2 regions of the Deinococcus fonticola genome follow, and region 1 is predicted to be linked to the other one. Evidence: riboswitches for the same ligand, from Rfam matches in the RefSeq annotation. Region 1 holds a riboswitch; the other holds the start of a gene.

Region 1 (3,866 bases):
AGCGGCGCCGCCCGCGCCTGCCCCGGTGAAGCTGGCCCCCGCCAGTTTTCTGGAACGGGTACGCACCAACACCAAAATTCATGTACTGCTGATAGGCAACGATCAAAATGAATTGGATAAGGGTCGGGCCGACGTACTGGTCGTTTTGACGTTTGACCCAAAAACCCGTGTCCTTTCTTTTTTAAGTATTCCCCGCGACACCCGCGCCCAGATTCCTGAACACGAAGTGGAGAAAATCAACGCGGCCTACGCCATCGGCGGCGCCACCCTGCAAACCATGGCGGTGGAGCAGTTCCTGGGGATTCCCATGGACAAGTTCGTGGAGATCAGCATGGGCGGTTTTCAGCAGGTTATCGATCTGGTGGGCGGTGTCACCGTGAATCCCCCTTTCGCTTTCGAGTTGGACGGACAGTCCTTTGAACCGGGCAAGGTGAAACTGAACGGTGAGCAGGCCTTGGCCTACTCGCGCATGCGTAAACAAGACCCGCGCGGGGACCTGGGCCGCAACACCCGCCAGCAGGAAGTGCTGCGCAGCCTGATGGGTTCGCTGGGACAACTGTCGCCGGACGAGCTGAACCGCGTACTGGGACAACTGCAACACCACCTGCGCACGAACTTCTCGCCGTCAGAAGTGGTGGAGTTGCGCCAGCGACACGACTACCTGCTGAGTCACCAGCAAACCGTGAGTGTGCAGGGCGTCAACCGCAAGATCGGTGGCCTGTGGTATTACCTGGTGTCCCCCCAAGAACGCCGCCGACTGCACCTGTTGCTGCGCTGAGAACGGCGCTGATTGCCCTCTCATGAGGCCGGTCTACGGTCGGAGAGATGAAGCGGCCCTTTTACGCCACCTGTCCGCTGCCTGCCGCCCTGCTGGCTGGGGTGACACTGGGATGCCTGACTGCCTGCAACCTGTTCCGGCAGCAAGATCCCCTGGCGGCAGCTGTACCGGAAGCGGTAACGCAATTGAAAAAAGGACTCCCCACCGTTGCCACCCACCGCACCGACGGTACCATCCTGGTCAACGGCCAGCCGTTCTTCCCACTGGGTTTCTACCACGTGTCCTGGGCAAGGAACGGTACGCCGGAACGCCGCCAGCAGGACTTGTCACGCCTGGCCGGCGCCGGGTTTAATTTCGTGATTACAGAAGGAATCAACGAACTGGACGCCGCGAATTTCCAGTCTTTCCTGAAGCAGGCACAGGAATCCGGGGTGTTCGTCATGCCTTACGGTCTGACCCCCGAGAACAGGCGCAAGATCAGCGCTTCCCCCGCCCTGCTCGGATTCAAAATTGCCGACGACGCGAACGCGCAACTCACGCCGCAACAAGTCGAAGCCCGCAACGAGCAGTTCAAGAAGGCCACCCCGAACAAACTGACTTACCTGAGTCTGGCCGTGGCGCAAAACCGCCCCGAGACTCCTTACTTCAGCACCGCCGACCTGATCGGCAACCAGAGTTACCCGATCGGGAATGACGACATCAGCGTCACCTACCCCATGATGCGCAGCGCCGTGCAGAGTGCCCACCTCAAAGGCACCGTGCCCATTGCCAACCTTCAGAGCTTCCTGTGGGGCCGGCGTAAACCCAGTCCGGTGGAACTGCGCAACATGACCTACCAGGCCATCATGGCGGGGATGAAAGGCGTGGTGTACTACGCTTACCGTGCCAGAGAAGTCGACCTGAACCAGGAACCCGTGATGTGGTCGACCCTGCAAGGTGTGGCGCATGAAGTGAGCTTCCTGGCCCCCTACCTGCTGAGCGGCGAGCTGATGCCTCTGCAAGACGGCACCGGCAGCCAGCCGCTGGTGGTGTACCTGCGCGGCGAATCGCAGGAAGGCCAGAAGAAAGGTTTTGTAATGGCCCTGAACAGCAGCCGCACCGCCGACCGCCTGGTCAACCTGAAGCTCCCTGAACCCCCTACTCAGTGGAAGCCCATCAGCACCCTGGGCCGGACTCTGAACCGTCGCGGCCTGGAAGTCAGTGGACGGTTACGTCCCCTTCAAGTCGCCATTTACGAAGTCAAGTAATTCATGTGGCGTAACCCTGCCTGGCCCTGCCAGAGAAAGAGGCTTTTTCACCTTCGTTGGGAAAGGTGTGAGGTTATGCATTTATGAGAGCCTGGTTGTAGGAGTTTCGTCAGAACAGGCGCGCTAGGTTCATTAACAGTTAATCTCTGTGTTTGAGTGTGCTGCGGTTCAGCGCGCTTCAGAGTAGGCAGCGATTGACATCAGTTGGCCCTCACTTTTCGCTTCTCGATAAAGGCAAACCCTCCGTGAGGAGGGGACGCAAAGCCCACGGGACTTCTCCTGTCTGTCAGACAAGAAGTTGGCCGGGTTTCCGAAGGAAGATCAATGAAAAAAACTGGTTTCTTGCTGGGTACCCTGGCACTCCTGATGGTAGGCTGCTCGACCACGCCCACCCCTGCCCCGACGGTCAACAGCCCCACGGTGTCCACGCCCGGTAGTAACAGCAGTGAATCCGGCGCCGCCGAAACGACGGCCACGCCCGAACAGGTCAGCGCCGCCACCAACACCCTGGAATCCCTGGCCCTGACGGCCACCACCAGTGGCCCTGTCACGGCGCAGGTTCGCACCGACGGCACCCTGCTGGTGAATAGCCAACCCATGTTCCCCATGGGCTTCTACCACGTGTCATGGGCCGGCAACGAAGCCCGGCGCATGCGCGACATGAACGCCATTGCCGATCTGGGCTTCAACACCATGAACGCCACCATGTTTGATCCCGAAGGCGACCTTGAGGGTTACCGCAAACTGCTTGACGCCGCCCAGTCACGCGGCATGAAACTCATGGTCGAGGACTTCAACAGCACGTCCATCAACACCCTGAAAAGCCACCCCGCCGTGCTGGGCTGGATGATCGCGGACGACTGCAACAACCTTATTACTCCTGAAGAACTGCTCAGACGCCACGACGCCGTGAAAACTCTGGACAGCAATCACCTCACTTACACCAGCATGGCGATCTCGTTCGCGAACAGCCATTCCGCTTACTTCGGTCGGGCCGACGCCGTCGGCAACCAGAGTTACCCCATCGACGGTGGTGACCCCGTGAATGTCGTTTACCCGGTCATGAAGCAACTGGTACGGGAATCCAGCGCCAAAGGCACCCTGCCCATCGCCAACCTCCAGGCATTCCACTGGAAAAACGGGCGCTACCCCACGCCCCGCGAACTGAACAGCATGACCAACCAGGCGCTGGGCGCAGGCGTGAAAGGCATCCTGTACTACACCTACCTGGACACCACCAACGACCTGGCCAGCTACAAGGGCCTGAACACGGAACTGAAAGCCCTGGCCGGCGAGGTGAAGTTGCTGGCTCCTGTCCTCATGAACGGCCAACGCACCCCCCTGACCGTCACCACTGCGAATAACCAGGGCGTGGCTCACCTGTGGTCTTACCAGAATCGCCGTTACCTGCAGGTCATCAATATGAACCCCACAAAGGGCCAGACGGTGAAAGTGCAACTGCCCAACAGCGCTACCAAACTGCTCCCCCTGTTCGCTGGTCGCCCCACTGGCCTGAAGCTCAGCGGCTCTACCGTGAGCGGCTCCATGACCACCCTGGCCGTCCACTGGTACGAAGTGCAGTAAACCTAAACCCAGAAAGCCCAGCAACCCGCTCCTTATCGAGGCCACCCGCCCGACCAGGAGCGGGTTCACTTTTCATCCGCGCAAATCATCCCCACACCCCACCCAAATAACTCGGCGCCTACATCGCAAAGGCTCGGATGAGCAATCACGCCAGCACACAGCGGAACGGATGCACTGCTCGGTTCGCCTGAGCCTCAGGTTGAACGAAATTTACGGGGAACGAGGGTTTAGTTGGACTTACGATAAGTGCTGGCTGG
Region 2 (3,866 bases), on a different contig from region 1:
GCTGGCGTACACGTCCGCTTTCGCGCCGTTCTCGATCTGGGTACGCAGGGCCTGCGACCCCGCGAACTGAAAGGTGGTCTTGTTCCCGGTTCTTGCGTCGAACGCTTTGCCAAGTTCAGTGAAAGCGTCGGTGAGCGAAGCGGCCGCGAAGACCGTGAGGTTGGCGGCGTGGGCATTGCTACCCAGCAGCAGGGTAAGGAGGAAGGCGGTTCCGGCTTTCATTCTTCCAGCTCCTTTCAGGCGGTGGTTTTCCAGAGTTCGCCCGCCTGCGCGGGGTCGTAGCCGCCCAGCGCCCGCAGTTCGCTGCGGAAGGCAACTTGCTGCACGACGTTCAGGATGGCCTGCACGCCGGCATGGTTTACGAATTCGGCGGGCACCACCAGGTCGAAGCGCTCGACTTGCAGGGGGATGAAGTCCAGCCCCAGCGCCACGGCAGCGGAACGTGGGCCAGGGGCCACATCGGCTTGCCCGCTGGCGACGCGCTGCGCGGCCCCGAGAGGCGTGTTCACTTCATTCTGGTAACCAGAAATGTCCCTCTGGTCGATCTTCGCCTCATCCAACCAGGCGTCCAGCAGCACGCGGCTGCCGGCATCAGCTTCACGGTTCTGCAAGGTCACCTCCGGGCGCAGAAGATCAGCGACCCCCTGAATCCCTTTCGGGTTACCGGCAGCGACCTGTAACCCCTGCTCCCACGACCAGAGGGTGAACAGGTGCAGGTCACGTTCAGGAAAAGCCTGCCGCACGAAAGGAAGGTTGGACACCCCACTGGTGGCGTCATACAGGTGAATTCCGGCAGCATGCGCTTCCCCTCTTTCCAGGGCTCGCAGGGCCGCCCTGCTGGACACCGGGTTCAACAGCATGCGGGTGTCCGGGTGGTGCCTTGAGACATGCGTGGCGAGCAGCGCAAACGAGGGGTCACATCCGGCCAGCACGGCGGTGCGGCGGGCCAGTTCCAGATCGCTGAAGAGTTCCACCCGAACCTCTGGCCCCGCTTCTTCGGTGGCAAGACCGTCGGCCGCCTCGGTCAGGCCACCCTGTCCACCCGTGGGAAAGGCCAGCCAGCGTTCCCGCACCTGGGCCAGGCGGACACGGCTGGGCAGATGCGCCTGACCGATCAGCGTGGCCTGAACCTGTGGTTCACCCAGGCTGAAGAGGTCTTCGACCCGGCAGTTCAGGACGCGGGCAAGGTGCAGCGCGATCAGGGTGTTGGGGACATAGGCTCCAGTCTCGATGCTGTGCAGGGCCTGCCGGGTGATGCCGACCTGTCTGGCCAGCTCGACCGGGCGCATTCCGGCGCGTTCCCGCCAGGCGCGTACCTGGGAACGCAGGATGTACGGGCTGGAATCCACACCTGATAAAGTAAATTACAGAAGACGAGTCGTCAATAAGAAATGACTCTTTCTCCGAACCTTTTTCCTCGACTCACGGCCCAGGAAATCCAGCAGGGACGGGATTTTGAGACGCAGACCGCTTACCTCGACTTGGGCGACCTGTACCCGCCGTTTCTAATTCTTTTTCCACAAAAGCTCATGGGCTGGCCGCCGGACGCAGCCAGGAAGGGACGCCAGCGCAGAGATTAATCGGCAGGCATCACGCCTACTTGTGCCCCACCGCACTTTGACCCGGGGATTCTCCACCCGAGCTGGCGTCCCCTCCGGCTCTCTGCTGGTCACCAGCGAACATTCAGGTACACGCTGCCCCCCAGCTGGCCTTTCTGAATGTCGTAGCCCATGCCGACGCCAGCACTGATGTTCGGAGCCAGGGACGACGCCGGCACCGTCGAGACCGAATACCCGGCGCTCACCTGGCCGCTGAACGGGTTGTAACTCAGGTTGGCCGACTGATTCACTGCCTTGTGCGGCACGACCGTGTACCGAACCTTTTCAATCACTTCTCCGCGCGTGTTCAGCAGCTCGATGACGCCCCGGTGCGCTTCCAGCACCACAAAGTTCGCGGTCTGAAGCGTGTAGGCATTCAGGCGAAGCAGGTTGTTCCCGGCTCCTCTGAATTTAAGCCGACTATCCAGGGGCCTGACCACCACCTCGGTATTCACGTCGCTGAAAAGCGTAAAGACCAGGGTTCCCGTGGTATAGCCCACGGGCAACTGCATCTCAATGCGCTCAGGCTGCACCAGCACCTTGCGGGCCAGAACGGTAGGCGGCCCGGAGGAGGCAGCCGTTGCCGGACTGACGGTAATGGCTGGCGCGCTCATTTGCGCGTGACCGACGCCGGCTCCACCCAGGCCAATGGCAAAAGAGGCCAGGCAGAGCTGGCCCCCTCTCGCCCACATAGGCGGACGCCGCATCTTAGAAGCTCGTGTTCCCCGAGCCGGAGTCGTAAGTTCCGGTGGCCTTCACATCGAAGGTCACAACCACCGCTTTGCCCGCCTCAGCGCTCGTCATGGTTTCGGCGAAACTGAAGGTGAAAACGATGTTCGAGGAAGCGTCCGGATCGATTGTGGCCGTCCCGAGCCCAGTGATCGTCAGGCTGGCGGCCGCGTCCCCATCCTTGTTCGGCGTGACCACCACGTTGATCTGACGGTCTGTGGTGTTCGTGACCGGAACCGTCACGGTGAAGGTGCCCCCCGGGCGAACGGCCTTCGAGTCGAGCGTGATGCTGGTCGAGGGAATTTCAAAGCTTACCTGTTCGGCAGCCGTGCCTGTCGCCGTGACGGACAGGGTGGCACCGTTGAATCCGTCTGCAGTGCTGCTTGCGCCCAGGGCGATCGTGGGGAAGGTCAACAGGGCGAGCAGGGACAGGGCAGTGAATGTACGGTTGGGCATGTGTGAATCTCCTTGGCCGTTAAACAACGACCTGAACAGGTCTCACCTGGCACGCAGTCAGGTCAGATCGACGAAAAGCCGGTCGCACCACTGGCTCCACCCGACCGAGGTGCCCGGATTACAGGTCGGGGATCAACGCTTCTCTTCGCTCACACGATGCGGAACGAAGATGACTCAATGTAGGCTCAGGCATGTCACACAGTTCGCACTTGTTTCTACCTTAAGGTCAATTCATCTTTCTTGGCCTGCCTGCCCACGCTTTGTTTGTTCGGCCCTCCCCTGCTCGGACACAGAAAGTCCAGAAACCGGCCTCGTTTCTGGGACAAGCCCCTGCTGCAGAAGTTCATCATCTGCCTTGACCAGGAGCGAGAATTCCAGAGATGCCGTCAACGCATAACGACGGTATTTCGCCCGGCTTCCTTCGCGGCGTATAACCGCTGATCAACGAGCGCCATAAACTGCCTCTCGTCCGTGAATTCACTCAACATGGCCAGGCCCGCACTCACGGTGAGCGGCGGCAATTGTGGATGACTGATCGCCTCCACCGCCCGAATCACTTCCGTGGCCCGTCTCAACGCCGAACCGGGTTCCATGCGCCGGAACATGATCAGGAATTCCTCACCACCCCAGCGACAGACGAAATCTTCACCCTGGATGTGATGACTCAGGGTCTGCGCTACGACCTGCAAGGCCAGGTTCCCCGTCGCGTGACCGTACTCGTCATTCACGCGCTTAAAGTGGTCAAGGTCAAGAAGCAGTACCGCCGCTTCCTCCAGCGCCAGGGGCTGTCCCTCCTGCCGCCACGCCTCGAAAGCAATCCCAGCAATTCGACGGTTTGGAAGTCTAGTCAGCGGATCCCGCAGGGCCAGGTCAAAGTAATGCGCCGCCGACGACTGCGCGGCGCCCACCTTATGCCCCGCCACGGCCAGCCCACCCACCAGGCTGCACAGAAAAGCCTGATCCAGAACAAGCTGCCAGTTCATGACCTGCAGCAGCAGCAAGCTGACCACGACCCCGGCGTAACTGACGACACTTGACCAGATGGCCCAGCGCTGCGGCAACATGGTGAAGGCCAGCACCACC

What was found. Region 1 has a riboswitch for cyclic di-GMP ahead of E5Z01_RS02205 (hypothetical protein). Riboswitches for the same ligand answer to the same signal wherever they lie in the genome.
Region 2: another riboswitch for cyclic di-GMP. It lies ahead of E5Z01_RS17245 (hypothetical protein); the one in region 1 lies ahead of E5Z01_RS02205 (hypothetical protein).

The regions. Positions count from the first base shown of each region.
Region 1 is NZ_SMMH01000002.1:179,010-182,875, reverse strand. Features, by position in the region: gene E5Z01_RS02215 (LCP family protein) at 1-778, shown strand, start outside; gene E5Z01_RS02210 (hypothetical protein) at 826-2,025, shown strand; cyclic di-GMP riboswitch class I at 2,249-2,340, shown strand; gene E5Z01_RS02205 (hypothetical protein) at 2,350-3,609, shown strand; gene E5Z01_RS02200 (DUF4357 domain-containing protein) at 3,837-3,866, opposite strand, start outside.
Region 2 is NZ_SMMH01000043.1:16,228-20,093, forward strand. Features, by position in the region: gene modA (molybdate ABC transporter substrate-binding protein) at 1-222, opposite strand, end outside; gene E5Z01_RS17235 (substrate-binding domain-containing protein) at 237-1,349, opposite strand; gene E5Z01_RS17240 (hypothetical protein) at 1,670-2,212, opposite strand; gene E5Z01_RS17245 (hypothetical protein) at 2,307-2,783, opposite strand; cyclic di-GMP riboswitch class II at 2,851-2,935, opposite strand; gene E5Z01_RS17250 (GGDEF domain-containing protein) at 3,170-3,866, opposite strand, start outside.